4 regions of the Citrobacter sp. KH_055_1 genome follow, and region 1 is predicted to be linked to each of the others. Evidence: predicted binding sites of a transcription regulator. Region 1 holds the regulator's gene; each other region holds the start of a gene.
What was found. The regulator PurR, encoded in region 1, represses purine synthesis genes. The targets are predictions, from matches to a motif close to CANGCAAACGTTTGCNTG.
Positions count from the first base shown of each region.

Region 2: the regulator PurR is predicted to act here: its motif matches at 3,991-4,008, upstream of cvpA (colicin V production protein).
Region 3: the regulator PurR is predicted to act here: its motif matches at 4,320-4,337, upstream of pyrC (dihydroorotase).
Region 4: the regulator PurR is predicted to act here: its motif matches at 2,772-2,789, upstream of purL (phosphoribosylformylglycinamidine synthase).

Region 1 covers NZ_CM174473.1:2,442,161-2,450,227, forward strand. The annotation lists gene AC3ITF_RS11375 (alkene reductase) at 1-376, shown strand, start outside; gene gloA (lactoylglutathione lyase) at 474-881, shown strand; gene rnt (ribonuclease T) at 976-1,623, shown strand; gene grxD (monothiol glutaredoxin 4) at 1,674-2,021, opposite strand; gene AC3ITF_RS11395 (C40 family peptidase) at 2,354-3,184, shown strand; gene sodB (superoxide dismutase [Fe]) at 3,312-3,893, shown strand; gene AC3ITF_RS11405 (MFS transporter) at 3,934-5,103, opposite strand; gene cydH (cytochrome bd-I accessory subunit CydH) at 5,282-5,371, opposite strand; gene purR (HTH-type transcriptional repressor PurR) at 5,669-6,694, shown strand; gene punR (DNA-binding transcriptional activator PunR) at 6,712-7,623, opposite strand; gene punC (purine nucleoside transporter PunC) at 7,736-8,067, shown strand, end outside.
Region 2 covers NZ_CM174473.1:1,510,138-1,518,204, reverse strand. The annotation lists gene AC3ITF_RS07060 (glycoside hydrolase family 127 protein) at 1-1,794, shown strand, start outside; gene purF (amidophosphoribosyltransferase) at 1,896-3,413, opposite strand; gene cvpA (colicin V production protein) at 3,447-3,935, opposite strand; gene dedD (cell division protein DedD) at 4,170-4,841, opposite strand; gene folC (bifunctional tetrahydrofolate synthase/dihydrofolate synthase) at 4,831-6,099, opposite strand; gene accD (acetyl-CoA carboxylase, carboxyltransferase subunit beta) at 6,288-7,202, opposite strand; gene AC3ITF_RS07030 (DedA family protein) at 7,352-8,011, opposite strand; gene truA (tRNA pseudouridine(38-40) synthase TruA) at 8,035-8,067, opposite strand, start outside.
Region 3 covers NZ_CM174473.1:2,945,450-2,953,516, forward strand. The annotation lists gene AC3ITF_RS14025 (Gfo/Idh/MocA family protein) at 1-866, opposite strand, end outside; gene AC3ITF_RS14030 (YceH family protein) at 868-1,518, opposite strand; gene rimJ (ribosomal protein S5-alanine N-acetyltransferase) at 1,554-2,138, opposite strand; gene mdtH (multidrug efflux MFS transporter MdtH) at 2,397-3,605, shown strand; gene AC3ITF_RS14045 (lipoprotein) at 3,721-4,281, shown strand; gene pyrC (dihydroorotase) at 4,386-5,432, shown strand; gene dinI (DNA damage-inducible protein I) at 5,507-5,752, shown strand; gene bssS (biofilm formation regulator BssS) at 6,095-6,349, shown strand; gene solA (N-methyl-L-tryptophan oxidase) at 6,464-7,582, shown strand; gene AC3ITF_RS14070 (YceO family protein) at 7,633-7,746, shown strand; gene AC3ITF_RS14075 (cytochrome b) at 8,009-8,067, shown strand, end outside.
Region 4 covers NZ_CM174473.1:1,259,040-1,267,106, reverse strand. The annotation lists gene purL (phosphoribosylformylglycinamidine synthase) at 1-2,685, opposite strand, end outside; gene mltF (membrane-bound lytic murein transglycosylase MltF) at 2,954-4,504, shown strand; gene tadA (tRNA adenosine(34) deaminase TadA) at 4,567-5,031, opposite strand; gene yfhb (phosphatidylglycerophosphatase C) at 5,121-5,756, opposite strand; gene AC3ITF_RS05925 (PTS transporter subunit EIIC) at 5,760-7,124, opposite strand; gene murQ (N-acetylmuramic acid 6-phosphate etherase) at 7,134-8,027, opposite strand.

The DNA.
Region 1 (8,067 bases):
CCAGAACGTTGATAACGGCCCGAATGAAGAAGCCGATGCGTTGTACCTGATTGAACAGCTGGGTAAACGTGGTATCGCTTATCTGCACATGTCCGAACCAGACTGGGCCGGCGGAGAGCCGTATAGCGATGCGTTCCGCGAGAAAGTTCGCGCGCGTTTCCACGGTCCGATTATTGGTGCTGGTGCCTACACCCCGGAAAAAGCAGAAGCGCTGATTGAGAAAGGGTTGATCGACGCCGTCGCCTTTGGCCGCGCCTATATTGCCAACCCGGATTTGGTCGCACGTTTGCAGCACAAAGCAGAACTGAACCCACAGCGCGCAGAGAGTTTCTACGGCGGCGGTGCAGAGGGTTACACGGATTATCCGACCCTGTAATTGCGCAATCTCCGTTCTGGCATTGATAGCGGCGCAACAACGCCGCTATACTAAAACAACATATTGAATGTACTAGCCATTTTTGAAGGGGAAAAAGATGCGTTTACTTCATACCATGCTGCGCGTAGGTGACCTGCAGCGTTCCATCGAATTTTACACCAACGTGCTGGGCATGAAGCTGCTGCGTACCAGTGAAAACCCTGAATACAAGTATTCTCTGGCCTTTGTCGGTTACGGTCCTGAGACCGATGAAGCCGTCATTGAGCTGACCTACAACTGGGGCGTCGACAAATATGACCTGGGCACTGCCTACGGCCACATTGCTCTGAGCGTAGACAACGCCGCAGAAGCCTGCGAGCGCATTCGTCAGAACGGCGGCAACGTGACGCGCGAAGCGGGTCCGGTCAAAGGCGGGACGACGGTTATCGCATTTGTAGAAGATCCGGACGGTTACAAAATCGAACTGATCGAAGAGAAAGACGCAGGCCGCGGCCTGGGTGACTAACCTCCCCTCGGGCGCAGATCGTCTGTGCCCGTAGTTTTATACTCATCATTTTGTCATAATACGCGCTGCAATTTTCCCGTATTAAGAGACCCAGATGTCCGATAACGCTCAACTTTCCGGTCTGTGTGACCGTTTTCGTGGTTTTTATCCTGTCGTCATTGATGTAGAAACAGCAGGATTTAACGCCAAAACCGATGCGCTGCTCGAGATTGCAGCCATCACGCTGAAAATGGATGAACAAGGCTGGCTGATGCCGGACATGACGTTGCATTTCCACGTCGAACCGTTTGAAGGGGCAAATCTGCAACCAGAAGCACTTGCGTTTAACGGTATTGATCCGAGCAACCCGCTGCGCGGCGCGGTCAGCGAATACGACGCCCTGCACGCCATCTTCAAAATGGTGCGTAAAGGCATCAAAGACAGCGGCTGCAATCGGGCGATTATGGTTGCGCATAATGCCACCTTCGATCACAGCTTCATGATGGCAGCCGCCGAACGCGCCTCGCTGAAGCGCAACCCATTTCACCCGTTTGTGACCTTTGACACTGCGGCCTTAAGCGGTCTTTCGCTCGGGCAAACCGTACTGTCTAAAGCGTGTCTGGCTGCAGGAATGGAGTTTGATGGCAACCAGGCGCACTCTGCGCTGTATGACACCGAACGGACGGCAGTGCTGTTTTGCGAAATCGTTAACCGCTGGAAACGCCTTGGTGGGTGGCCCCTGCCAATGCCTGAAGAGGCATAAGCGGACCATAAAAAAAGCGACCAGATTGGTCGCTTTTTCGTTTCTGCTGATTACTCAGCGTCCGGCTCTTCGGTTTTGTACTTCGCCGCAGTCTCTTTGATAAGCTGCTGCAATTCACCGCGCTGGTACATTTCGATTAAAATGTCGCAGCCGCCAACCAGCTCACCATCAACCCACAGCTGCGGGAAGGTTGGCCAGTTTGCGTATTTCGGCAACTCGGCGCGAATATCCGGGTTTTGCAGAATATCAACATAAGCAAAGCGTTCACCACAGGCAGACAGCGCCTGCACAGCCTGAGCGGAAAAACCGCAGCTTGGCAGTTTTGGAGAACCTTTCATGTACAGGAGAATCGGGTTTTCAGCGATCTGGCGCTGGATTTTTTCGATAGTGGTGCTCATTATCTTGCTTCCTTAACTTCTTTTACGGCAGTAGTCTGACATTGTAACGGGTCTGACTGACAACGGAAAATAACATTTTTCTTACGGTTATTATTTTATCGCCAGTCGCCATAAGTTGCATTCAGAATCTTACTTATCCCTTTTATGCACAAGGAATTGATTATCCCTTCGCCAGTATTGGCGTTGATTGCTGTTTTTTTTTGCGGTCGGTAACGAAACACTATTTTAAACAAAAAAAGCTATTAACTTTCCCCGTTTCTATAGATTAGAATCATCAAGTTTTGAAAATCACACGCAGGCATGATAGACCTGCCCTAACAGAGGACTGCTCAGTGGCGCGGATAAACCGGATCTCGATCACGCTCTGTGCTTTGCTTTTTACCACACTCCCTTTTACGTCAGTGGCCCATGCTTCCAAGCAGGCCAGGACGACACCTGCCGTTTCCCACACGCTCAAAACGGTAGATAAAAAGAAAAGCGCGACAGCCAGTAAAAAAGTCACACAAACCAGCAAGAAAACGGCAAAAAAAACCACCAGTAAATCCAGCACCAAAACCGCTTCCTCTTCCAAAAAACGCACCGCGACACCTGCAAAAACAACCAAAACGGTCAACCGTCGCAGTAAAGTCGCAACAACACAAACCGCTGCGGTCACCTGGACTGAAAAATGCACCCCGCGCAAAGGTCACAAGCCGCGCTGTGTAAAAGTAAAATCAACAGCCCCGGTAGCCCTCGCTGATGCCCATAAAGTGAAAGTGCAAAAAGCGACCAAAACCGCGATGTCTACTCTGATGAACCAGATCGGTAAACCCTACCGCTGGGGTGGCTCTTCGCCGAGAACCGGTTTTGATTGCAGTGGTCTGGTTTATTACGCGTATAAGGACCTGGTGAAGTTCCGCATTCCGCGTACTGCCAATGAAATGTACCACCTGCGCGACGCAGCACCGATCGACCGCGATGAACTGAAAAACGGCGATTTGGTCTTCTTCCGTACCCAGGGCCGCGGCACCGCCGATCACGTTGGTGTCTACGTTGGCAACGGTAAGTTTATTCAGTCACCACGTAGCGGTCAGGAGATCCAAATCACCTCCCTGAGTGAAGATTACTGGCAGCGCCACTATGTGGGCGCTCGTCGTGTCATGACGCCAAAAACAATTCGCTAAAATCTTACCCTACAGTATGTGCTGTAGGGTAAGTTCTTCTTTTGCATAACCTTTCAATTTGCTACCCTATCCTTACTCACAATGAGGCTATTGTGTGTACTCAATATAAATAATAAGGAGAGAAGCAATGTCGTTCGAATTACCTGCATTACCGTATGCCAAAGATGCTCTGGCGCCGCACATTTCTGCTGAAACGCTGGAATACCACTATGGCAAACACCACCAGACTTACGTTACTAACCTGAATAACCTGATCAAAGGCACGGCGTTTGAAGGCAAATCACTGGAAGAGATCGTACGTAGCTCTGAAGGTGGTGTGTTTAACAACGCGGCTCAGGTCTGGAACCACACCTTCTACTGGAACTGCCTGGCACCCAACGCGGGCGGCGAACCGACCGGTGAACTGGCTGAAGCCATTGTTGCATCTTTTGGTAGCTTCGCTGACTTCAAAGCGCAATTCACCGATGCGGCGATCAAAAACTTCGGCGCTGGCTGGACCTGGCTGGTAAAAGGTACTGATGGCAAACTGGCTATCGTTTCCACGTCAAATGCCGGAACACCGCTGACCACCGATGCAACGCCGCTGATGACCGTTGATGTGTGGGAACACGCCTACTACATCGACTATCGCAACGCGCGTCCTGGCTACCTGGAACATTTCTGGGCGCTGGTGAACTGGGAGTTTGTTGCGAAAAACTTCGCAGCATAAAAATGATAACGCAGAAGGGACTCCCTTCTGCGTTTTAGCGTTAGTTCGTGACGCTGCAGGCCTCGTCAGGCTGTTTTCTCGCGGAGACAAAGACCAGTAGCAACGCCATCCCAGCCACAATTGCCCCCATCACCGGGACAAAACTGTAACCTAAACCACCCGATATCACTGCGCCACCCGCCGCCGCACCTAGCGCATTCCCCAGATTAAACGCACCAATGTTGACCGAGGATGATAAGCCCGGCGCGTCGCTGGCAACGCGCATCACACGCATCTGTAACGGCGGAACTACCGCAAAGGTTGCCGCGCCCCAGACTACCATGCTGATGGCTGCACCCAATTCACTACGCGCCAGTAACGGGATTGCCAGCATAATCACCATCAATAGCAGTAAGAAGCCTTTCAGCGTGCCGTTGACTGAGCGGTCCGCCAGCTTGCCGCCCAGATAGTTACCGATTGAGAACCCGACGCCAATCAGCACCAGCATTCCGGTTACAAAGGCAGGCGTGGCATGGGTGATGCTATGTAGCACCGGTGAAATATAGGTATAGAGCGTGAACATCGCACCGGCGCCCAGCACAGTAGTCAGCAACGCTGACACCACCTGCGGGCGCATGAGCACCGCCAGCTCTCTGCGCACGTTCGGGCGCTCCCCTGCTCCGCCTTTCGGCAACGAGAAGAACAGGCTGACCATCGAGATAACCCCCAGACCCGCCGTTGCCATAAAGGACATGCGCCAGCCGATGGTTTCACCCAGCCAGGTCGCTGCAGGAACGCCACCAATATTGGCGATGGTGAGTCCCATAAACATGGTGGCGACAGCGCTGGCCTGTTTGTGCTTTGGCACCACGCTTGCCGCTACAACCGAGCCGAGACCAAAAAAGGCCCCATGGTTAAGACTGGTCAGAATACGCGACAGCATCAGAGTAGTGTAATCGGGAGATAACGCCGACAGCACGTTGCCGAGCGTAAAAATCGCCATCAGAAAAATCAGCGCATTGCGGCGCCCGCGATGAGAAAGCAATAAGGTCATTAACGGTGCACCGACCATCACCCCTACCGCATAGGCGCTAATTAGCATCCCTGCCGCCGGAATCGAGACATCGACGCCTTTAGCGATGACGGGTAATAACCCCATCGGAGAAAACTCTGTCGTGCCGATACCAAACGCCCCTATCGCCAGCGCCAGTAGTGGATAATTTATTTTCATACAGCGACTCCGTAACGTCGAGCCGTGGCACGACACAGAATAAGAGTCAAAAGCATGACATTGATCGCAAAAATAATAAAGTTAACAAAAATGCAAAAGACTTTTGCTTATTTGCAAACAATAGCAGTGGGGGGACGGGTTGGCGGGATGAGGGAGATAGCTCTCCCTCGGCGATACATCAATGCAGCGCGGCGGTTAAACCACTGGCAACAATCAAACCCAGAACAATAATGGTGGTGACTAACGAAAATTTCAGATCGGTGCTCATCAAGTTTTCTCCTTTTTATTCCCACACAAAAAGTGATATTGCGCATTTTTGCACACTTGAAGGTAAAAATCTCTCACGATTTATATTGATAAATGCTTTTAACTCTTCCCCTTTTCGTAAAGATCAGACAAAATTCCACGCTTACTTGATTAGCGTACCGGCCATTGACCCCTTCCTGACGTTCCGTGTCGTTTTCCTGGCGTACCGCAACCCTGATGTTGCGCGAAGGGTGTGTGAAGGCAAACGTTTACCTGGAGTATTCTCAGGAACTTAGGATATGGTCTGGAGTGAGATGTAATGGCAACAATTAAAGATGTAGCGAAGCGAGCAAACGTTTCCACTACAACCGTATCACACGTAATTAACAAAACACGCTTTGTCGCGGAAGAAACGCGCAATGCCGTCTGGGCAGCAATTAAAGAACTACATTATTCCCCAAGCGCGGTGGCACGCAGTCTGAAGGTGAATCACACTAAATCGATTGGCTTGTTGGCGACCAGCAGCGAAGCCGCCTACTTTGCGGAAATCATCGAAGCCGTTGAGAAAAACTGCTTCCAGAAAGGCTATACGCTGATTCTGGGCAACGCGTGGAACAGCCTCGAGAAACAGCAGGCCTACCTCTCCATGATGGCGCAGAAGCGCGTAGATGGTCTGCTGGTGATGTGTTCTGAATACCCGGAACCTCTGCTTTCCATGCTCGAAGAATATCGCCATATTCCGATGGTGGTGATGGATTGGGGCGAAGCCAAAGCCGATTTTACCGATACGGTCATCGATAACGCCTTTGAAGGCGGTTATATGGCAGGCCGTTATCTGGTTGAACGCGGTCATCGCGAGATTGGTGTGATCCCAGGACCTATGGAGCGTAACACCGGCGCCGGACGCCTGGCGGGCTTTATGAAGGCGATGGAAGAAGCGCTGATTAAAGTGCCTGACAACTGGATTGTCCAGGGCGATTTTGAGCCTGAATCCGGGTATCGCGCCATGCAGCAGATCCTCTCCCAGTCGCACCGCCCGACCGCCGTCTTCTGTGGTGGTGATATCATGGCGATGGGCGCGCTTTGCGCCGCTGACGAGATGGGCCTGCGCGTCCCGCAAGATGTGTCGCTGATTGGTTACGACAACGTGCGTAACGCCCGCTTCTTCACCCCGGCATTAACCACCATTCATCAGCCAAAAGATTCGCTCGGTGAAACGGCCTTTAACATGCTGTTAGACCGTATCGTGAATAAACGCGAAGAGTCACAGTCTATTGAGGTGCACCCGCGCCTGGTAGAACGTCGCTCCGTGGCCGATGGTCCGTTCCGCGATTATCGTCGATAATCTGTTGTGCGGGAGCCTTACTCTGGCTCCCGCAGCCACTCTTTATTCAACGTTTCACTGTCCCCTAAATAGTCCAGCAGCCATCTCAGTGCGGGTGACGTATCGTTTTGCTGCCAGGTCAGGCAACACGCGGCATCAGGAAAGGGATTTTCAAGCTGTAGTGCAACCCATTTTCCGCTGTCGATCCACGGTTTGGAAAAATGCGTTGGCACCATCCCAACACAGAGTCCAGCCGATAAACAGGTGGCAGATGACTCCCAGTCAGGCACTACCACCCTTTTTTGGTTATCCAGTAGCCAGGTAATACGTTTTGGCAACGTACGGGAGGTGTCTTCTCGTACCAGCGACGGCCAGTTGCGCAACGTATCGTCACTGAGCGGTCCCGGCATCGACGCCAGCGGATGATGACTTGCCACCACGCAGTTCCAGCTCAACATTCCCATATCGCGAAACGTATAGCGCCCCCCTACCGGAATAGCCTGCGTCGCGCCAATCGCCAACTCCACGCGCCCGTCCGATAACGCATCCCAGACGCCGTTAAACACCTCCTGAAAAACGATTAACTCCACATCATCAAAATGACGGTAGAAATCCACAATCATCTGTCGGGTCCGTTCCGGCCTGACAATATTATCGACGGCAATCGCCAGTTGCCCACGCCAGCCGTTGGCAATTTGCTGACATTGTTGGCGAGTGATCTGCATTTTTTTGATAACAGAGCGCCCTTCTTTTAAAAAACACGCCCCGGCGGGGGTTAATTCCACATCCCGATGGCGACGTTCGAAAAGAGGCACAGCCAGCCACTCCTCCAGTTGACGCACGGTATAGCTCACCGCCGAAGGCACGCGGTGCAACTCCTGGGCGGCAGAACTAAAGCTGCCGTTGCGTGCGACTGCATCCACCACTTCAAGGGAATATTCTGACCACATACTCTGCCTGCAAAAAATTTGAAATCAATAAGCAAATATTAGCGTTTCACAGCAAGAATTTCACTCACTACACTCAGCGGCACTGTTCTATTGCTTATAAAGAGAAATAATGATGCAACCTGGAAAAGGGTTTTTAGTCTGGCTGGCAGGTCTTAGCGTGCTCGGTTTTCTGGCAACGGATATGTATTTGCCAGCATTTGCGGCTATTCAGTCCGATTTGCAAACCCCAGCATCAGCCGTCAGCGCCAGCCTTAGCCTGTTCTTGGCGGGTTTTGCCATCGCGCAACTTCTGTGGGGGCCACTCTCCGACCATTATGGCCGCAAGCCTATTTTGCTACTGGGCCTCTCCATCTTCGCGCTGAGCAGTCTTGGCATGCTTTGGGTCGAAAACGCCACCGGCTTGCTGGTGTTGCGCTTTATCCAGGCTGTGGGCGTCTGTGCGGC
Region 2 (8,067 bases), 930 kb from region 1:
GCCGCCGGTCTGGAACACGGCGAGTTTTACGGCATGGTCTTCCAGGACAGCGATGTCACCAAATGGCTGGAAGCCGTAGCCTGGTCGCTGTGCCAGAAGCCAGATGCAGTGCTTGAAAAAACTGCCGACGAGGTGATTGAGCTGCTGGCTCAGGCGCAGTGTGACGACGGCTATCTCAACACCTGGTATACCGTAAAGGAGCCAGACCTGCGCTGGACCAACGTCGCCGAATGCCACGAGCTCTACTGCGCCGGACACCTGTTTGAAGCGGCAGTCGCCTTCTTCAACGCCACCGGAAAACGTCGACTGCTGAACATCGCTTGTCGCTTTGCCGATCACATCGACACGGTGTTTGGTCCCAAAGAAGGCCAACTGCGCGGCTATCCTGGGCACCCGGAAATCGAGCTGGCGTTGATGCGTCTGTATGAAGTCACTCAGGAACCGCGCTACCAGGCGCTGGCCTGCTATTTCGTCGAGGAACGTGGCAAACAACCCTACTATTACGATATTGAGTTCGAAAAACGCGGCGGTACCCGACACTGGGTTGGTTGGGGCGACGCCTGGCCGGGAATGATCAAAGACAAAACATACACCCATGCGCACAAACCGCTCGCTGAACAGCATGAAGCGGTCGGTCATGCAGTGCGGTCGGTGTATCTGATGACCGGACTGGCGCACATTGCCCGTATCACCCAGGATGAAGAGAAGCGCCAAACCTGCCTGCGCATCTGGAACAATATGGTGCAGCGGCGGATGTACATCACCGGCGGTATCGGCTCGCAGGGCATCGGCGAGGCCTTTACCAGCGACTACGATTTACCGAACGACACCGCTTACGGCGAAAGCTGCGCCTCCATCGGCCTGATGATGTTCGCCCGCCGCATGCTGGAAATGGAAGGTGATGCGCACTACGCCGACGTCATGGAGCGTGCGTTTTACAATACGGTGTTGGGTGGAATGGCGCTGGACGGGAAGCACTTCTTCTACGTCAATCCGCTGGAGACGTACCCGAAAAGTATTCCACATAACCATATTTACGATCACATTAAGCCGGTGCGCCAGCGCTGGTTCGGCTGCGCCTGCTGCCCACCGAATATCGCCCGCACGCTGGTCGCCATTGGTCACTATATTTTCACCCCGCGACCGGACGTGCTGTTTATCAACTTCTACGCCGGGAGCGAAGCGCAGTTCAGCGTAAAAGACCAGACCCTGGCGCTGAACATTAGCGGTAACTATCCATGGGATGAGCGGGTCACTATTCACTTTAGCCAGCCAAAGACCGTTGAACATACCGTCGCGCTACGTCTACCGGCGTGGTGCGAAACACCGCACGTGCAGGTCAACGGAGAAACGGCACAAGGCAGAGTGATTAAGGGCTATCTGCATCTGCGCCGTCAGTGGCAGCAAGGTGACATCATTACCCTGAACCTGCCGATGACGGTCCGTCGCGTTTACGCCAACCCACTGGTGCGCCACGCTGCGGGCAAGGTCGCTATTCAGCGCGGGCCGCTGGTGTACTGTCTGGAACAGGCGGATAACGGTGCTGAGTTGCATAACCTGTCGCTGCCAAAAGCAAGCGAGCTGCGTGAAATTCAGGGCGTCGGAGTGCTGAAGGGCAAAGTGTTGCTGCAAGCTGAAGGGCTGCGCGTGTTGACCGCTGAGAGTGACAAGCCGCTGTACAGCTTTGATAACCGTCAGACAACGGTCGAAAAGCAGACCTTAACGTTTATTCCGTGGTTTAGCTGGGCCAATCGTGGCGAAGGTGAAATGCGGATTTGGGTCGACGAGGCGTAACATAAAAATGCCGGATGGCGGCTACGCCTTATCCGGCCTACAACGATGGTGGACTATAGGCCGGATAAGACGCAAAGCGTCGCCATCCGGCATGCCCTGACTTACCCTTCGTTGTGCATCTCGAGGTTTTCCGCTTCATTCTGACGCAATACCGCTTTAGCGTCATCATTGCGCAGGGAATCGAGGAAATCGAGGTACTGTTGGTCAACGTCTTTGGTGACGTACACGCCGTTGAACACGGAACATTCAAACTGCTGAATATCCGGATTCTCTGCGCGGACGGCTTCGATCAGATCGTTCAGATCCTGGAAGATAAGACCGTCAGCGCCGATGATTTGGCGGATCTCGTCAACTTCGCGGCCATGAGCGATCAGCTCCGTCGCCGTGGGCATATCAATACCATAGACGTTCGGGAAGCGTATTTCCGGTGCCGCAGAGGCCAGGTACACTTTCTTCGCCCCGGCTTCACGCGCCATCTCAATAATTTGTTCAGAGGTGGTCCCGCGCACGATGGAATCGTCTACCAACAGCACGTTCTTATCGCGGAATTCAGCACGGTTGGCATTCAGCTTACGACGCACGGATTTACGACGCAGTTGCTGACCCGGCATGATAAAGGTACGGCCGACGTAACGGTTTTTCACAAAGCCCTGACGGTACGGTTTACCGAGAATCCGGGCAATTTCCAGCGCGATATCGCACGAGGTTTCCGGAATAGGGATCACCACATCGATGTCCAGATCTTCCCACTCACGAGCAATTTTTTCGCCAAGCTTGGTGCCCATATTCACGCGGGCGCTGTAGACGGAAATCTTGTCGATGAACGAATCAGGACGCGCAAAGTAAACGTACTCAAACAGGCACGGATTGCTGACCGGATTATCCGCACACTGACGGGTAAACAAGTTGCCTTTTTCAGTGATATAGACCGCTTCACCCGGCGCAACGTCGCGCAGAAATTCAAAGCCAAGGGTATCCAGCGCCACGCTTTCAGAAGCCACCATATACTCGGTGCGGCCATCACCAATATCGCGTTTACCCAGCACCAACGGACGGATACCGTTAGGGTCGCGGAAGGCAACCATACCGTGGCCGATAATCATCGCTACACAGGCATAGGCACCACGGATCTGGCGGTTCGTCGCGGCGATCGCGGCAAAAATATTGTCCGCTTCCAGCGGGTAGTGGCGGAAGTTATCCAGCTCACTGGCGAAAATATTCAGCAGGATTTCTGAATCGGAAGTGGTGTTGATGTGGCGGCGCTTTTCTTCAAACAGCTTTTTACGCAGCTCATGGGCGTTGGTCAGGTTGCCGTTGTGGGCAAGCGTGATCCCGTACGGTGAGTTGACATAAAAAGGTTGAGCTTCGGAGGCGCTGGAGCTGCCAGCAGTTGGATAACGCACATGACCGATGCCCATATTGCCCTGCAAACGCTGCATATGGCGAGCTTCAAAAATGTCGCTCACCATGCCGTTCGCTTTTCGCAAGCGGAAGCAGTTGTTGGCATCAATGGTGATGATGCCAGCGGCATCCTGGCCACGATGCTGGAGCACCGTTAACGCGTCATAAATCGACTGGTTTACCGGCATAACACCGGCGATACCGACAATACCGCACATACGTCTTTTCCTCGTTCAGCAACGACCCAAAATTTATACTTTGGGCAAGAAACTTGACGAGCTTTGCAGATAGTCAAAGAACCATCTGATGATGAAACTGAACTGCGGGATCAGCTGCGACTTACTCCAGTCTTCACTTTTCGACACACCGGTAAACGTATCGAGAAAGAACAGTATGGCGGCGACGATCAACGCTCCGCGCAAAGCACCGAAGCAGATCCCCAACACCCTGTCGGTACCCGACAGACCTGTTTTCTCCACCAGTTGGCCTATCACAAAGTTAACGATAGCGCCGACGATAAGTGTCGCGATAAACAGTATCGCGATAGCAATCCCATTTCGAACCAGTTCGTCTTCAAAGCCCGTAAACCAGACAGACAGGTAAGTGTAGTAATGGCTGGCGACAAAGAAAGCACAACCCCAAGTCACCAACGATAATGCTTCACGAACAAAGCCACGGATCAGGCTAACCAGACAGGAAAAACCAATCACCGCGATAATGGCGTAATCAATCCAGACCATATATGTCCCACGATTTTACGCCCTGTCGTCCTGTTCGGGGCGCATTCTAACAGAAAAAGAAAACGTTTGCGTAGGGATTTCCTTTCCACGCGTAAATAAAAATGGCGCTGAAAAAATCTTCAACGCCATCTAACTTTTTGCCTCTTTGGGCACTGCCGGATGGCGGTGTAAACACCTTATCCGGCCTACCTAAGCGTAGCGCCGTAGAGCGCAGCGCCATCAGGCAACGTCCCCTTAATTAGGGGTATACCCCATCACGACCCCACTCAAGCCGGAGATCTTCTGCAGTTCGCCAAGCGAATTTTTCAGCTTATCTCTGGAGGCGTCAGGCCCAACGAGAATACGGGTTATTTTACCCTGTACCGGCGTGGACGGGGAAGTAAATACCCGGAAACCCGCACCGCGAAGTTTACCCACGATCTCATTGACCTTGTCCGCATTTTTCAGCGCACCCAGTTGCACAACATACGCTTTGCCGGTCGGTGCCGGCGCTTCTGCGACAACCGGTTTCGGTGCAGGTGCAGGGGCGGCCGGTGTTGGCACTGGCGTCGCAACAACAGGTTGTGGCTTCGGTTTAGGTTTAGGTTGCTCGACCGGCGCAGGAATAGGATCAAACTCCGCGCCGTTAGCCACCGGCAGGCGCGACGGATCCAACGACGGCGCGGCAGCATCGCCCGCACGCACCTCTTCTGCTGCACCTTCCGGCGGCTGCGTCGGCAGCGCCTGCGTGGCAGCAGGCATCATATCCGGTTCATCGCGGTCACCAGGTTTTGGCACCAACGGAATGGCCGCGAACTCATCCTGATAATGTTTTTTCTGCCCGTCAAGCAGCCCGGGAAGCACAATCACCCCGAGCGCAACCAGCACAATTGTGCCGACTAATCGATTCTGAAACTTACTCGCCACCGCTTCTCCCCACGTCTATCACTTCCATGACATGTGCGACAGTGTGAAACGATCCACACACCAACACGGTATCTTCTGGTTTTGCATCTGCCAACGCCGCACGCCATGCCTGCGCCACGCTATCATAGGCCTCACCTGTTCCCAGATGTTCCAGCAGTTGTTCTGCCGTCGCGCCTCGCGGCCCTTCCAGGGGCGCACAATACCACGCGTTTACCACACTTTTCAGCCAGGCCAGCGTACCGGCAATGTCTTTATCATGTAGCATACCGATAACCGCAAGCACGCGCCCGTTTTTCACTAACTTTTTCAGACGCCCGGTCAGATATTCTGCTGCATGAGGGTTATGTGCGACATCAAAAATAACGCGCGGCGATTCGCTCACAATCTGGAAACGCCCTGGTAAAATGGCCTGCTCAATCCCCTCACGAATCGCTTGCTCGCTAACATCAAGTCCGCTTGCCCGTAGCGCAGCCAACGCCGTGGCGGCATTCGGTTGCGGCACCTGAGGTAACGGAAGATGCGTCAGCGTACCGTGACTGTCGGTAAAGGACCAGTCGCTTTCCGTCACCACATAGCGCCAGTCAACGCCACAGCGCTGCAAAATAGCCCCGGTCTCTTGTGCCACATCGGCAATGGTGTAAGGCATTTCCGGTTCACCGACAATAGCCGGTTTTTCAGCGCGGAAGATCCCGGCCTTCTCACGACCAATGCTTTCGCGATCCGGCCCCAGCCAGTCAGTATGGTCAAGTGCAATACTGGTGACTACGGCGACATCAGCATCAACGATATTGGTAGCATCAAGACGCCCGCCCAGGCCGACTTCCAGAATCACCACATCAAGCTTAGCCTGCTTAAACAACCACAGCGCCGACAGCGTACCGTATTCAAAATAGCTCAGCGAAATATCACCGCGTGCGGCTTCAATCTCGGCAAACGAGGCAGTATGGGCAGATTCCGCGAGTTCACGCCCCTGCACGCGAACGCGTTCCGTGTAGCGCACCAGATGAGGAGAACTGTATACCCCGACTTTATATCCCGCCGCGGTCAGTACGGATTCCAGCGTACGGCAGGTTGTACCCTTACCGTTGGTGCCTGCCACCGTGAAAACAAACGGCGCGGGTTTCAGCACACCCAGATTTCGTGCAACCTGGCTGACGCGCTCGAGGCCGAGATCGATGGTTTTACTGTGCAGGTTTTCCAGATAAGAAAGCCACGACGCCAGGGGCGACGCGGCTTGGGGAATACGTTTATTGTCCATGATGCCTGTCAATTCGTCACGTTAATAAAAGCAAAAGGGCAGCGCCAACCGGCCTGCCCTTTTCTACTCGTCGTCTTTCACGTTGCAGGCGCGTTGGCTGTGCTCGCTCCCCCGAATCACTTAGCGGTGTAAGCTCATCGGGAATCACTCACCGTCTTCCTGCGACGCGAAATCCATAGAGTCCGTTATCAGGCCTCTGATTCCTGATCGGGTACCGGAGGTACCACTACGCCTTCAGTCGGCTCATCCGGATTCGGCGCCGGAAGATTCATCAGCTTCGCCAGAACGCTCGCCAGTTTCAGGCGCATTTCCGGACGGCGGACGATCATATCGATAGCGCCTTTTTCAATCAGGAATTCACTGCGCTGGAATCCCGGCGGCAGTTTTTCACGTACGGTTTGCTCGATAACACGTGGACCGGCAAAGCCAATCAGTGCTTTCGGTTCAGCAATGTTGAGGTCGCCCAGCATCGCGAAACTTGCGGAAACACCGCCCATGGTTGGGTCAGTCAGTACAGAGATATACGGTAAACCGCGTTCCTGCATTTTTGCCAGCGCCGCAGAGGTTTTAGCCATCTGCATCAGCGACATCAGCGCTTCCTGCATGCGCGCCCCGCCGGAAGCGGAGAAGCAGATCAGCGGACAATTGTCTTCCAGCGCCTGCTCAACGGCACGAACAAAACGTGCGCCAACCACAGAACCCATGGAGCCGCCCATAAACGCGAACTCGAATGCGGCTGCAACGACCGGCATACCGTGAAGCGTGCCTTTCATTACTACCAGCGCATCTTTTTCGCCGGTTTCTTTCTGCGCAGAAGCCAGTCTGTCTTTGTACTTCTTGGAGTCACGAAACTTCAGCAGGTCTTTCGGCTCAAGCTCGCTACCCAACTCCACAAGAGAACCTTCATCTAACAGGCTATGCAGGCGATTGCGCGCCGACATGCGCATATGATGGTCACACTTCGGACAGACCTCAAGATTACGTTCCAGCTCAGCACGGTATAATACCTGACCGCAGCTATCACACTTGGTCCACACCCCTTCAGGAATGCTTGCCTTGCGGGTGGGAGTAATATTGCTTTTAATTCGTTCAATCCAGCTCATTGGTGACCTTTCTGCCTGAACCTTAGTCAGCTTTGTTATAAGGGGCGCATAATGCCATTTTTGCCCCCAACAGACCATGAATGTTGCACATTAAAACATAACAGCCCGAAACTTTGGACAAAAAAGTGGTCGAACCGCTGAGTTACTTTCTATTTTTGCGCCCTTGATGCTGCGCGTTTGTGACGAATCACTTCGATAACACCAGGCAATACGGAGAGGACGATAATCGCCACAATCAATAATTTCAGGTTTTCCTGCACCACCGGCAGATCGCCAAACAGATAGCCTGCGTAGGTGAACAGTAATACCCACAGCAGCGCGCCCGCTACGTTAAACAGTGCAAAATGACGGTAGGACATGTGTCCCATACCGGCAACAAACGGTGCAAATGTGCGTACGATAGGGACAAAACGCGCCAGAATAATGGTTTTACCGCCATGACGCTCATAGAACGCGTGGGTTTTATCCAGATAGCTGCGACGGAAAATTTTCGAGTTCGGATTGCTGAACAGCCTTTCGCCGAACACCCGACCGATGGTGTAGTTCACCGCATCGCCCACTATTGCCGCCACGATCATTAACGCCACCATCAGATGGACATTTAAATCATTAGTGGGCAATGCAGAAAGCGCGCCTGCGACAAACAGCAGCGAATCTCCCGGCAGAAACGGCGTAACCACCAGTCCGGTTTCACAGAACAGGATCAGAAACAGAATGGCATATACCCAGACACCGTATTCTGCGACCAACTCCGCCAGGTGCACATCAATGTGCAGGATAAAATCAATAAGAAAGTAAATCAGTTCCATAGTATGCCTTTATACGACTCAAATTAGTCCGCCAGAAATAGCGGGCCCATCGGCGG
Region 3 (8,067 bases), 500 kb from region 1:
TGCTCACCCGCTGTCTCAGGAACTGTCTGATTTTGCACGCATTCAATAAAATGGCGCGCACATCCGGTAAAGCCTCTCTGCTCCAGCGTCGTTTGCCAGCCGGGTATCGGTTGCTGAACGACACCGTGTCCGCGCTCCTCACGCCATTCACGCATATCCGTGATATCAATTAACCCACCGTCGATAACCGCCTGCACGCTCTCGCGCTGACTGCCCGCACGGCGATGCATACTGGTCGTTATCTGCAGCCGGTCGACGCAGAAATGGTGTTCTGCATACAGCATTGCTCCGGACTCGTTGGTTAACAGCGTGCCGCTATTTAGCTGTGCCTTTCCCCCTGCCAGCCACAGCGCGGTGTCCACCACATGCAGATAGTCATCCAGCAGCGTAAAACGCAGATCGTGTGGCCCGACGCTATCGCTGCGATGCTTATCCATGCGGATGGAGGCTGGCTGGCTTAACTGCGACTTTAACTCGCGATACAGCGGCGCAAACCGGCGGTTAAATCCGACCATCAACGTCAGTTTTTTTCGCGCCGCCAGCTCCACCAGTTGTTCCGCATCACGCAGGTTTTCCGCCAGCGGTTTATCCACGCAAACGTGGACCCCGGCATGAAGCAATTCGCTGACTACCGCATGGTGCGTCGCAGTACTGGAGTGTACGAAAACCGCATCACAGGTTGCCGCCAGGTTTTGTAATGAATCAACATACGGCATGCGCCAGGCTGCACAAATCCGTTCTGCTTTCTCACGCGAAGGTGACCAGGCCCCCTGTAACGTCCAGTCCGCAGCGGCGCCCAACACGGGTAGCCAGGCCTTTTGCGCGATGCCGCCCAACCCGACGACACCGATACGAAGTTTTTTCACGTTACTCTCCCAGATGCGCCAGCAAGGATTCGAGCCGCTGTTTTAACTCAGCGACTTCGCTTTCCAGCACCTCAACGCGCGCCTGCAAATCGCTGGATGCCGCCTGAGGCTCATCGGCGGTTGTCACCATCGTCAGATCGACGTCGCCACAGAACAGATGCATATAGCGGCTTTCGCGTTTTCCCGGTTCACGCGCCAGACGGACCACGTAAGGACCATCTTCGCGGGTGGCCAGCTGTTCCAGTGTTGACTCCACTTCCGCCACATCGCTGAATTCATACATGCGGGATGCGCGACTACGCAGTTCGCCCGGCGTCTGCGCACCGCGCAGTAACAGCGTGGTGATCAAGGCCACCTCACCGGCGCTGAGCTTAAGGTTACCAAACTCTGAATTGCAGAAGCGCTGTTCGTACTTGGTCACACGATTGCCGAATCCGCTCACCGTACGCAAGAAATGGCGTTTCACCAGATTATCGAGCTGATCCTGCACCTCCGATTCCGACAGATTCATCACCGGTTCACGATTGGTTTTTTGGTTACAGGCGGTCACGACACCATTCACGGAGAGCGGATATTGTTCCGGCGTAGTCACCTGTTTTTCCAGCAAACAGCCAATCACGCGTGCTTCGGTAGCGGTTAATTCATATTTCATCGTCTTCTCCATTCATCAGCCAATACAGCTGAAACTTAGCGACCGGGGGTCCATTCTGATGTTGTTAACGCCGTCAGCACATGATCGCGCCACTGCCCATCTATCAGCAGATAGTCTTTGGCATAACCTTCTTTTTCAAATCCAAGCCGCGCCAGCAAATCGCCGCTACGTTTATTGTGTGGCATATAGTTCGCCATAATGCGATGAATATGCTGCGTACGCTGCATATAGCGAATGGCTGCAACCAATGCCTCATACATCAATCCCTGCCCTTGCCACTTTTGCGCAATGGAATAGCCGAGATAGCAGGCGTGAAACGATCCACGCACAACGTTGGAGAAATTTGCAACACCGATAATCTCTTTCTCTTCCGGGTCGAGCAGCGCAAAGTAATAGGCAGAGCCTTGTTTATGAAACTCGGTGATCATACTCAGACGCGCCTGCCAGCCAGAGGGATAGCAGTGGCTTTCATCGCGAATAGGCTCCCATGGCTTTAAGAAATGACGATTCTCTGCGTAATAATCTGCCAGACGCCAGGCATCACGCTCATGCACTAAACGCACGACCAGGCGGTCCGTGGTTAAGCGCACTTTTGGCACGTTACTGCGATAGCCAAACATTCTATACCTACTCCTTCCCGCACCGTTTTCAATACGCTATTCGCGATACTATACCTGTACAAATATGCCCGATGAAAAGAGCAAAACACCATTTCTTGAATTATTCACACATTTTGATGAAAACTCTCTATCAAGACCGACTTTTGATAAAAAAATATTGTCCCGCCGAGGGTGGGAAAAGGTCAGACAACCCCGCAGAATAGACAGGCTTACCGTTAAAACTCTAAACAGAGTGACGAGTTTTTCCCTGGAGGGGAAATGTCGCAAGTCTCGCAGGCGAGGAACCTGGGTAAATATTTCCTGCTTATCGATAATATGCTGGTCGTGCTGGGCTTCTTCGTCGTCTTCCCGCTGATCTCGATTCGTTTCGTCGACCAAATGGGTTGGGCCGCCGTGATGGTCGGCATCGCGCTCGGGTTACGTCAATTTATTCAGCAGGGTTTGGGAATTTTTGGCGGGGCCATTGCCGACCGTTTTGGCGCAAAACCGATGATTGTCACCGGCATGCTGATGCGCGCCGCCGGGTTTGCGACGATGGGAATCGCCCATGAACCCTGGCTTCTGTGGTTTTCCTGTTTTCTCTCCGGGCTGGGCGGCACGCTGTTCGATCCCCCCCGTTCGGCGCTGGTGGTCAAACTGATCCGCCCGGAAAAGCGCGGACGCTTCTTCTCCATCCTGATGATGCAGGACAGCGCCGGGGCGGTCATTGGGGCATTACTGGGAAGCTGGCTGTTACAGTATGACTTCAGGCTGGTCTGCGCCACCGGGGCCATTATCTTCATCCTGTGCGCCGCCTTTAACGCCTGGTTGCTTCCTGCGTGGAAACTATCGACAGTGAAAATTCCGGTGCGTGAAGGGATGAACCACGTGATGCGTGACAAGCGATTTGTCACTTACGTGCTGACGCTGGCAGGTTACTACATGCTGGCAGTCCAGGTGATGCTGATGCTGCCGATTATGGTTAACGACATTGCAGGATCCCCGGCGGCCGTCAAATGGATGTATGCCATCGAGGCGTGCCTCTCGTTAACGTTGCTCTACCCGATTGCCCGCTGGAGCGAAAAACGTTTTCGCCTTGAACACCGTCTGATGGCCGGTCTGTTAATCATGTCACTCAGCATGATGCCTATTGGGTTGGTCGGAAACCTACAGCAGCTCTTCACCCTGATCTGCACGTTCTATATCGGCTCCATTATTGCTGAGCCAGCACGTGAAACGCTCAGCGCCTCGCTGGCGAGCGCACGGGCCCGGGGGAGCTATATGGGCTTTAGTCGGCTGGGACTCGCCATCGGCGGCGCCATAGGCTACATCGGCGGCGGCTGGCTGTTTGATATGGGTAAGGCACTGTCGCAGCCCGAGTTACCGTGGATGATGCTGGGTGTTATCGGCATTATCACCTTCCTGGCGCTGGGCTGGCAGTTCAGCCACAAACGCACGACGCGTGGAATGCTGGAGCCTGATGCCTGACGCGTAACCCTCAGCCCGGACACCTTTTCAGTTTTTTCTGCTGGTGTCCGGGGCGCTGGTACTGGATGCTGCTTTGTGTCACGATTACGCCATAAGCATCATGTTGAGGAACCCCATGAAAAAGTTTTTTTTTGCTGCTGCACTCATTGTCAGCGGCCTGTTGGTTGGTTGTAATCAACTCACACAATACACGGTAAGCGAGCAAGAAATTAACCAGGCGCTGGCAAAGCATAATAATTTTTCGAAAGATATCGGTTTGCCCGGCGTTGCTGAAGCCCACATCGTGCTGAGCAATCTGACCAGCCAGATCGGTCGTGAAGAACCCAATAAAGTGACCCTGACCGGCGATGCCAACCTGGACATGAACTCACTATTTGGCAGCCAGAAAGCGACAATGAAGCTGAAGTTAAAAGCATTACCGGTGTTCAATAAAGAAAAAGGCGCGATTTATCTGCAAGAGATGGAAGTGGTTGATGCGACCGTCACGCCAGAAAAAATGCAGTCGGTTTTGCAAACCCTGATGCCATATTTAAACCAGTCGCTGCGCAATTATTTCAACCAGCAACCGGCATACGTCCTGCGTGAAGACAGCAGTGAAGGCGAAGCGCTGGCGAAAAAGCTGGCAAAAGGAATTGAAGTAAAACCGGGTGAAATCATCATCCCGTTCACCGATTAACACACCAAAGGGCGCATCAGCGCCCTTTTTTTCGTGCAAACGAAAACGTTTCCGCTTATCCTTTGTTTCCGGCAAAAAAGACTATCCTCAGCCGGAGCATATTGATGACTGCACCATCCCAGGTATTAAAGATCCGCCGCCCAGACGACTGGCATCTTCACTTTCGCGATGGCGACATGTTGAAAACTGTCGTGCCCTATACCAGTGAAATTTATGGACGCGCAATTGTCATGCCGAACCTGGCACAGCCCGTCACTACTGTTGACGCAGCCATCGCTTACCGTCAGCGTATACTGGACGCCGTACCTGCCGGACACGATTTCACCCCGTTAATGACCTGCTATCTGACGGACACGCTGGATCCCAACGAACTGGAGCGCGGGTTCAACGAAGGTGTTTTCACCGCCGCCAAACTCTACCCGGCTAACGCCACCACCAACTCTACTCACGGCGTGACCTCTATTGATGCCATCATGCCGGTTCTGGAACGGATGGAAAAACTCGGCATGCCTTTGCTGGTGCACGGTGAAGTCACGCATGCGGAGATTGATATATTCGATCGCGAAGCACGCTTTATTGACACGGTGATGGAGCCATTGCGGTCGCGTCTGACCGCGCTGAAAGTGGTGTTTGAACATATCACCACTAAAGACGCCGCCGACTACGTGCGTGACGGCAATGATCTGCTGGCAGCGACCATTACCCCGCAGCATTTGATGTTTAACCGTAACCATATGCTGGTCGGGGGCATTCGTCCGCATCTGTATTGCCTGCCTATTCTCAAGCGAAACATCCACCAGCAGGCGCTGCGTGAACTGGTCGCCAGTGGTTTCAGCCGGGCGTTCCTCGGCACTGACTCGGCGCCGCATGCGCGTCATCGTAAAGAATCCAGCTGCGGCTGCGCGGGGTGTTTTAATGCCCCTACCGCACTCGCCAGTTATGCCACCGTCTTCGAAGAGATGAACGCCCTGGCCCATTTCGAGGCCTTCTGCTCGCTTAACGGTCCTCGCTTCTACGGACTGCCGGTTAACGACACCTTTATTGAACTGGTTAAAGAAGAGCAGCAGATACCGGAAAGTATCGCTCTGGAGGGAGACACGCTGGTGCCTTTCCTCGGCGGTGAAACCGTACGCTGGTCAGTGAAACGCTAAAAAAAAGTCGCAACCTGTTGTCAACTGGCGAAGTTAACTGTATAAATAACCAGTATATTCAACAGGGGGCTATTATGCGTATTGAAGTCACTATTGCCAAAACTTCACCTTTGCCTGCTGGCGCCATTGACGCGTTGTCAGGTGAACTCTCCCGTCGTATTCACCATCATTTTCCGGATAACGACGGTAACGTCACCGTTCGTTATGCCGGCACAAACAATCTATCGGTCATTGGCGCGACAAAAGAGGACAAAGAACGCATCAGCGAGATCCTGCAAGAGACATGGGAAAGCGCGGATGACTGGTTCATTAATGAATAAAAAATGATATGCAGTGATGTTTTTTTGCCGGGTCGCCCCGGCTTTTTTTATTTTCCCGTATCATAAAGATTTCGAGCAATCTCTCTCAACAAAACAGTTAATGTTTATTTACATGCTGATTATCTTTTAGTCAAAACCACAAAATAACTGCACAACATGCTAAAAAAATATGAATGACATGCCGGTTTATCGTTCAGATAACACTTAAAACAAAAAAATCATGCCCTGTTCTCTTTAAATTTTCAGTGAATACCCTTATTTATTGATATACTGAACTTGCTTCAGAAAAAAACGCATTGAACCTCGAAAACCGTTGTCTAGTAACACGAATTAGGGGGCATGATGGAAAAGAATAATGAAGTCATTCAGACTCATCCGCTTGTAGGATGGGACATCAGCACCGTTGATAGCTATGATGCGCTGATGCTGCGTTTGCACTACCAGACCCCGAATCGTCCAGACCCAAATGGGACTGAAGTTGGTCAAACGCTCTGGTTAACCACTGATGTTGCCAGGCAATTTATTTCAATATTAGAAGCCGGAATCGCCAAAATTGAATCAGGTGATTTCCCCGCTAATGAGTATCAGCGTCATTAAATCTGATGCACCCAACCTTCAAAAGGCACCTTAACGGTGCCTTTCTTATTTGATAGTTGAATAATGCGGGTCAGTTATTTACCCTGCTACTATCGCGATTGCAGAGAGAAGCGGATGAAATACGACTTAATCATTATTGGCAGCGGTTCCGTAGGCGCCGCCGCCGGATACTATGCCACGCGCGCCGGTCTGAATGTACTGATGATCGATGCACATATGCCGCCGCACCAACAGGGTAGCCATCACGGCGATACACGCTTAATTCGTCATGCCTATGGCGAAGGTGAAAAATACGTTCCGTTGGTCCTGCGTGCGCAGACATTGTGGGATGAACTCGCCCAGCATAATGAAGAACCTGTGTTTGTCCGTTCTGGCGTTGTCAACCTCGGCCCGGCAGATTCCACGTTCTTATCTAACGTGGCGCAAAGCGCAAAACAGTGGCAGCTCAACGTTGAACAGTTGGATGCCGCTGCCATCATGGCCCGTTGGCCCGAAATTCGTGTCCCGGAAAACTATATCGGCCTGTTTGAGGCCGATTCAGGTTTTCTGCGCAGTGAGTTGGCCATTAAGACCTGGATTCGCCTGGCTGAGGAAGCAGGCTGCGCTCAGCTGTTTAAATGCCCGGTTACCGCGATTCACCATCATGATGATCGCGTAACGGTTGAGACCGCAGACGGCGACTATCACGCGGAAAAAGCGCTGGTGAGTGCCGGCACCTGGGTACAGGCATTAGTACCGGAATTGCCGATACAGCCAGTGCGCAAAGTGTTCGCGTGGTATCAGGCTGACGGGCGCTACAGCGTTAAAAACAATTTCCCGGCCTTCACCGGCGAATTGCCTAATGGCGATCAGTATTACGGTTTCCCGGCCGAGAACGACGAACTGAAGATTGGTAAACATAACGGCGGGCAGGTTATTCGCTCAGCCGAAGAGCGCAAAGCGTTTGCCGCTGTCGCCAGCGATGGTTCAGAGGCTTTCCCGTTCCTGCGTTCTGTTCTGCCCGGCGTGGGATGTTGTCTGCACGGTGCGTCGTGCACCTACGATAACTCTCCGGATGAAGACTTTATTATTGATACGCTACCCGGACATGATAATACGCTTATTATTACCGGGCTAAGCGGTCACGGCTTTAAGTTTGCCTCGGTACTGGGGGAAATTGCGGCTGATTTTGCCCAGGACAAGCCGTCGGCCTTCGACCTGGCACCGTTCAAACTGAGCCGTTTTAAACGATAACCATGATATGGCCTCGCCACTGGGGCCATTTTATTGAAGGAATAATAGTGATGCGCCGCATCGTTGACTATCTGGTGAATAATATACGCGAGCATTTTATGCTCTACATTATTTTATGGTCGCTGCTGGCAATCATGGATGTAATATATATTATGTTTTTCTGATCTTAGCCTGCTGACAATAATTGACAGCAATTGAGATTTCTTTAATTTTTATTGTGATTAATTGAATAATCAGAAACCCTGCAAAGTACCTCACATCAGGCTCTACCCGCCCATCTTTCTCTAAACACCTGATGATCAACTCATCATCACATCAAATTTATTGAATTAAGAATAAATATCATCACTATTGTTATTTATTAGTTGCATTAATGTCTTTTACAGGCCATTTTCATTCACTTCTGAAATATCTATCGGTGTATTTATGCAATTCAATAATAGTCCACAGCGCTATGGTGTGGTGTCAGCCGTTTTACACTGGCT
Region 4 (8,067 bases), 1.2 Mb from region 1:
CGCCAGCGTCACCAGCAGACCACCGTCAGAACGGTCGTGGTAGGCCAACAGCTTACGCGCAGCAACCAGCGCCTGCATGGCATCATAGAAGCCTTTCAGCTGCGCAACGTTGCGGACATCCGCCGGTTTGTCGCCCAGTTGGCGATAGACCTGCGCCAGTGCAGTCGCACCCAACGCGTTATGACCCAGACCGAGGTCAATCAGCAGCAGGGCGTTGTCTTCGGTTGAGAGTTCAGGGGTGATGGTATGACGGACATCTTCCACACGGGCAAACGCGGTGATCACCAGCGACAGCGGCGAGGTCATTTCACGCTGTTCGTTGCCTTCCTGCCAGCGGGTTTTCATCGACATGGAGTCTTTACCCACCGGGATAGTCAGGCCAAGCGCCGGGCATAGCTCTTCCCCTACCGCTTTGACCGCTTCGTACAACCCAGCATCTTCGCCAGGGTGGCCGGCTGCCGCCATCCAGTTTGCGGAGAGCTTGATACGTTTGATATCGCCAATCTGCGTCGCCGCAATGTTGGTCAGCGCTTCCCCCACTGCCAGACGGGCAGAGGCAGAGAAGTCCAGCAGCGCAACCGGCGCACGCTCACCGAGAGACATCGCTTCACCATAATAGCTATCCAGGCTGGCGGTGGTCACTGCGCAGTTCGCCACCGGGATCTGCCACGGCCCGACCATTTGGTCGCGCGCTACCATGCCGGTGACGGTACGGTCGCCGATGGTTACGAGGAACGTTTTTTCTGCGACGGCAGGCAGGTGCAGCACGCGGTTGACCGCATCGCCCAGCGTAATCTGCTCACGCGCAAGCTGCTCGCCCTTCGCTTTCAGCGTTTGCACATTACGGGTCATTTTTGGTGTTTTGCCCAGCAGCACATCGAGCGGCAGGTCGATCGGCTGATTATCGAAATGACGGTCATTCATCGAAAGATGCTGCTCTTCGGTGGCCTCACCGATTACCGCATACGGTGCGCGCTCGCGCTTACACAGTTCGTCAAACAGGGGCAACTGATCTGCAGCAACCGCCAGGACGTAACGCTCCTGAGATTCGTTACACCAGATCTCCAGCGGGCTCATGCCTGGCTCATCACTTAAGATATCGCGCAGCTCAAACTTACCGCCGCGTCCACCGTCACTGACCAGCTCAGGCATCGCATTAGACAGACCGCCCGCACCCACGTCGTGGATGAACAGAATCGGGTTCGCATCCCCCATCTGCCAGCAGCGGTCGATCACTTCCTGACAGCGACGTTCCATTTCTGGGTTGTCGCGCTGTACGGAAGCAAAATCCAGATCGGCATCGGACTGGCCGGAGGCCATTGAAGACGCCGCCCCGCCGCCAAGCCCGATGTTCATTGCCGGACCACCGAGGACGATCAGTTTTGCACCGACGACGATCTCGCCTTTCTGCACGTGATCGGCGCGAATGTTGCCGATCCCACCGGCCAGCATGATGGGTTTGTGATAGCCGCGCAGCTCTTCACCGTTGTGGCTATTCACTTTTTCTTCATAGGTACGGAAATAGCCGGTCAACGCCGGGCGACCGAATTCGTTGTTAAACGCCGCGCCGCCCAGCGGGCCGTCAGTCATGATATCCAGTGCGGTAACGATCCGATCCGGCTTGCCGAAATCTTCTTCCCACGGCTGTTCAAAGCCCGGAATACGCAGGTTGGACACGGAGAAACCCACCAGCCCAGCTTTCGGCTTCGCGCCACGCCCGGTCGCACCCTCGTCGCGGATTTCACCGCCGGAGCCAGTTGCTGCGCCCGGCCATGGAGAGATAGCGGTCGGGTGGTTGTGGGTTTCGACCTTCATCAGGATATGCGCAGGCTCCTGATGGAAATCATAACGACCGGTTTGATGGTCGGCGAAGTAGCGCCCGACCTCAGAGCCTTCCATCACTGCCGCGTTGTCTTTATAGGCAGACAAGACGTGATCCGGCGTGGTTTCGAAGGTGTTTTTAATCATCTTGAACAGCGACTTCGGCTGCGGTTTACCGTCGATTACCCAGTCGGCGTTAAAAATTTTATGGCGGCAGTGCTCAGAGTTGGCCTGCGCAAACATGTACAGCTCGATGTCGTTCGGGTTGCGTCCCAGTTTGATAAACGCATCCTGTAAATAGTCGATTTCATCGTCTGCCAGCGCCAGACCCAAACGCAGGTTCGCGTCGATCAGCGCCTGGCGACCTGTACCCAGCAGGTCAACGCTAGAAACCGGCGCCGGTTGGTGATGAGCAAACAACGCTTGTGCATCGTCCAGCGCAGAGAAAACCGTTTCCATCATGCGGTCGTGTAACACGGCAGCCACTTCCTGCCACTGTTCAGCGCTTAGCGTGGAGGCTTCAACATAGTAGGCAACACCACGTTCCAGACGGCTAATCTGTTGCAAGCCGCAGTTATGGGCAATATCAGTCGCTTTAGAAGACCAGGGGGAGATGGTTCCCGGGCGAGGCGTAACCAGCAGCAGCTTGCCTTCAGGGACGTGGCTGCTGAGACTCGGACCGTATTGCAACAAGCGTGCAAGTTGCGCATGCTCATCCTCGTTTAACGGGGCATTCAGGTCAGCAAAATGGACATACTCGGCGTAAATAGTGTGAACCTGAAGATTGGCCGCCTGAAAACGCGCCAGCAATTTGTTAATACGGAATGCAGACAGTGCAGGCGAACCACGCAGAATTTCCATCATAAGTCTCTCGTCTTCGAAGCGCCTGAGGCGCTTATAAGTGTGCGCAAGGGGGGAAACGGGCGTCATTATAAAGAATCTGCCGCGCCGACGAAACCGTTTGCGTCGAAATAAAATCACAACCGTCAGTTATCCTCAAATGCTGCCCCCCTGCTGAAGGAGTTGCCAACTGACGCAAGTTTAAGCAAAATGCCGCTCATTGATGATGAATTCACTTCTTAATCGCGAGCATAGCAGGCTGAAACAACGCACGGTTCAGAGAATTAACTAATTGAAAAAATTAAAGATTAATTATCTGTTTATCGGCATTTTGACGTTGCTGCTGGCAGCGGCCTTGTGGCCATCCATTCCTTGGTTCGGTAAAGCCGACAATCGTATCGCCGCCATTCAATCGCGGGGAGAGCTGCGCGTCAGTACCATTGACTCTCCGTTAACGCATTCCACTCTTACCGGGAAACGCTTCGGGCTGGATTATGAGCTGGCCCAACAGTTCGCCCGTTATTTAGGCGTGAAGTTAAAAATCACCGTGCGCCAGAATATCAGCCAGCTTTTTGACGACCTCGACAACGGCAAGGCCGATCTGCTCGCCGCCGGTCTGGTCTATAACAGCGAACGGGTCAAAAATTACCAGCCAGGCCCCACCTACTACTCGGTTTCCCAGCAACTGGTGTATCGGGTCGGGCAATATCGTCCACGCACCCTGGCCAACGTGACAGATAAACAGTTGACTATCGCCCCCGGGCACGTGGTGGTGAATGACCTGCAACACCTGAAAGAAACAAAATTTCCTGAGCTGAGCTGGAAGATCGATGATAAAAAGGGCACCACGGAACTGCTCGATGATGTCATCAACGGCAAGCTGGACTACACCATTGCCGATTCCGTAGCGATAAGTCTGTATCAGCGCGTACACCCTGAACTGGCCGTCGCACTGGATGTCTCTGACGAACAACCGGTGACCTGGTTTAGCCCGCTGGACGATGACAATACACTTTCCGCCGCCCTGCTGGATTTCTTTAACACCATCAATGAAGACGGGTTACTGGCGCGGCTGGAAGAAAAATATCTCGGGCATGGCAATGATTTTGACTATGTTGATACCCGCACGTTTTTACGGGCGGTCGACAGCGTATTGCCTGATCTCAAGCCGCTGTTTGAGAAATATGCGCAAGAGATAGACTGGCGATTGCTGGCGGCCATCTCTTATCAGGAATCGCACTGGGATGCGCAGGCCACCTCGCCGACCGGCGTACGTGGTCTGATGATGCTGACCAAAAATACCGCCCAGAGTCTGGGATTAACGGACCGAACCGACGCCGAGCAAAGCATCAGCGGGGGCGCTCGCTATCTGCAAGATATGATGAGTAAAGTTCCGGATACCGTCCCCGAGGGCGAACGGATCTGGTTTGCGCTTGCCGCCTATAATATGGGGTATGCGCATATGCTGGACGCCCGCGCGCTGACGGTAAAAACCAAAGGTAACCCGGACAGTTGGGCCGACGTAAAACAGCGCTTGCCGCTGCTCAGCCAAAAGCCCTGGTACAAAAAACTGACCTATGGCTATGCACGCGGCCACGAAGCCTATGCCTACGTAGAGAATATCCGTAAGTATCAGATAAGTCTGGTGGGATATCTGCAGGAGAAAGAAAAGCAGGCGATCGAAACGCAGCAACTGGCGCAGGATTATCCGGCGGTTTCGCCCGCAGAGTTGTTAGGGAAAGAGAAATTTCCGCTCTCAGCGTTTCTCTCGCAAACCTCGTCGAACTATCTGACTCACACCCCTTCACTGCTGTTTTCCCCGCAGAAGAAGGAGGAAAAGTAGTGGCATGCTCATGCCGGATGGCGGATGGCGGCTTAAAAGCCTTATCCGGCCTACCGCTGTAATCACTCCGTGACGGACTTTTTCAGGGCTTTAATTTCCTGACGACGCATACGGAAGAAGTCACTGAGCAGCGTGGCGCATTCATCACGCAATATGCCTTCTGTCACCTCAACCCGGTGATTCATGCCCGGATGATGCAGTACATCCATTAACGAACCCGCGGCCCCCGTTTTCGCATCACGCGCACCAAATACCACCCGACCGATACGGCTGTGTACCATTGCACCCGCACACATCACGCATGGCTCAAGGGTGACGTACAGTGTGGCATCCAGTAAACGGTAATTTTGCAGGACCAGCCCGCCCTGACGCAGCGCCATGATTTCAGCATGAGCGGTGGGATCGTGATGACCAATCGGCCGATTCCAGCCTTCGCCAATCACACGATTGTTATGCACCAGAACCGCGCCCACCGGAACCTCACGCTCATCCCAGGCGCGCTTTGCTAGCGTTAACGCATGACGCATCCAGTATTCGTGGCTAAATTCAACATCAGACAAAGGCAGAACTCCAGTAATCAAAGCGGGCGCATTATACACAGACGCTATCGTTTACTCTATTCGAGTTGCTGCAGCTCTCCACGCGGCGTGACGCGCCAACGATGCTGGCAGAACGAAAGCAGCGGATTGTCCTGCTTACTGTCGCTGTAGCCGCTATACAGCGCCAGCGGGGCGCCAATCTGGCGTTCCAGTTGGGTGACTTTCTCATGGCCAAGGCAGCGTAAAGGCAGCACCCAGCCACCGTAACCGCGCGCCATTTGACTGGCGATAAGATTCACCCGAGGCAGCCACGGGGTGTCAAAGTAAACCTGCTCGACCAGCGACTGCGGGGAACCGGTGATCAGCCAAATATCCGCATCAGAGCTTAACAGATAGGTGGTCAGGCGCTGCTGCACCAGCGGAAACGCCGTCACGTGATGGCGAAACCAACGCACAAAATCAGCTTGGTGGGCTTTAAGGCGTGCTTCTCGCCGACCAAAAGTGCATCCCCACAGGAGCAAACTCATTGGCCAACGGGCGGCGCGCCCTTTGATCAACATCGCCACCGCGATAATCGGTAACAGCGGCAGTACAAGCAGCGCATTCAACGGTTGGCGGCGCAGCAGATAACGCAGAAAACTACCGAACATATCCTGCTGGTGTAACGTACCGTCCAAATCAAAAAAGACAACGCGACGCTCGTGATTGGTCAAACCTTAGTCCTCTGGATCGTTGAACCCCAATAGCCAGGTAAACAAGAACCCGGCGATAACCGCTACCAGATAGCCTAACAGATAGAACATCACTTTTCCGGCAACAATCGTCAGCGCCAGCGGTAATCCCGAGATACCAAAGGTGATAACCGTCGCCACTTTCCAGTAGCTGATCAGCGCCCCACCGACCGCACCACCGAGGCAAGCGCCGATAAACGGTTTACCCAGCGGCAGCGTTACGCCAAAAATCAACGGCTCGCCAATGCCCAGTAACCCGACCGGCAGCGCGCCTTTGATCACTTTTTTCAGTCGTGCGTTACGGGTTTTCATCAGAACAGCAATTGCGGCGCCAATCTGACCGACCCCGGCCATCGCCAGGATGGGAAATAGCGCGTTATAGCCATGCGCCTGCACCAGTTCCACGTGAATCGGCACCAGCCCCTGATGGAGTCCGGTGAGCACCAGCGGCAGGAACGTTCCCGCCAGCACCGCGCCGACCAGGAAACCGCCGCGATCAATCGCCCAGGAGGCGCCGTGGGCAATGGACTCGGAGATCCAGCCACCGAGCGGTTGTAGCGCCACAATCGCAATCGTCCCGGTAATCAGGGTGGTCAGCAACGGATTAAGGATCAACTCCAGCGATTCCGGCAACACCTCGCGGAATTTGCGCTCTATCCAGCACATTAACGCCACCACCAGTAGCACCGCAATCACCCCGCCACGCCCGGGCTGTAGCGCCTCGCCAAACAGGGTAATTTGCGCTAGCTGTGGGCTGGAGAGAATGCCGGCCATTACGCCGCCCATTGCCAGCGAACCCCCAAACACTTTGGCCGTATTCACCCCCACCAGAATATTCATGATGGCAAAAACGGCGCTGCCGAAAATACCTAACAGCCCCAGCATATTGGGATAATGGGTGGCAAAGTCGCCCACAATATCAGGGCGCTTGAGGATATTGATAATACCGGTAATCAAACCGGAGGCGATAAACGCCGGGATCAGCGGAATAAAGACGTTTGCCAGTTTACGCAGCGCATCGCTCATTGGCGCTTTGTACTTCGCTTTCACCTGAGATTTTGTGCGTTCAATGTCGTGTGCATGCGGACGTTCGCCGTCATCAGCAATCAGAGAACGCATGGCATCCACCACTTTGGCGGCCTTACCGGGACCGACAATAATCTGATGCTGCGCCCCCTGCTTCACATAGCCGCTGACGCCGGGCAGCTGCTTCAGCCGGGGAATATCCAGTTGGTCGTCATCCTGGACTTCTACCCTGACGCGGGTCATACAGTTTTCCAGGCGCAGAATATTTTTTTCTCCGCCAACCCCCAGCAGAATATCGCTGGCAAGCGCCGCCGTTTTGTCCATATGTACCTCTTAGTGTTCTAACGCCGCGCGTAAAAAACCCTGGTGAGCGGAGAGTTTTGCCCTGGCTGCCGTCGCGTCTAGCTCGGTCAGCGCCATCAGAATGGCGGGCTTAACGTCAAAATCGGTCTGCTTCAGTAACGTTTCAGCGTCTTCGCGCGAAATGCCGGTAGCTTCCACCACCATCCGGCAGGCCCGATCGACCAGCTTGGCGTTGGTCGCTTTCATATCCACCATCAGGTTCTGATACACCTTGCCATACTTCACCATCGCACCGGTGGAAATCATATTTAGCACCAGTTTCTGCGCGGTGCCCGACTTCAGACGGGTTGAACCAGTCAGCGCCTCCGGACCAACCACCACGGAGATGGCGATATCCGCTTCGCGGGCAATAGGTGAGTCCGGATTACAGGAAATCGCGACCGTCGTACAGCCCACCGCATGCGCATATTTCAGGCCGCCAATCACATACGGTGTCCGACCCGATGCCGCCAGACCGACAACCAGATCCTGCGCGGTCAGATTCAGCGCCCGCAGGTCATCTTCCCCAAGCTGCGAGTTATCTTCTGCGCCTTCAACCGCTTTTAATAACGCCCCTGGCCCACCGGCAATCAGCCCGACCACTAATCCGTGCGGTACACCAAAAGTTGGCGGACATTCTGAGGCATCCAGCACGCCGAGACGTCCGCTGGTCCCTGCCCCCATGTAAATAATCCGCCCGCCTGCTTTAAGTGCCTGCGCAGCCGCATCAACCGCATGCGCAACTTCAGACAGTGTCGCTTTTACTGCTTCCGCTACCAGCGTATCCTGTTGATTAAAACGATGTACCAGCTCAAGCGTTGATAACGCATCGAGATCCATCGTTTGTGGATTGCGGGTTTCTGACACTAACGCACCGAGATTCATTTTTGTTCCTTAGGAATTTTTAATTCATAATAATCCGTCA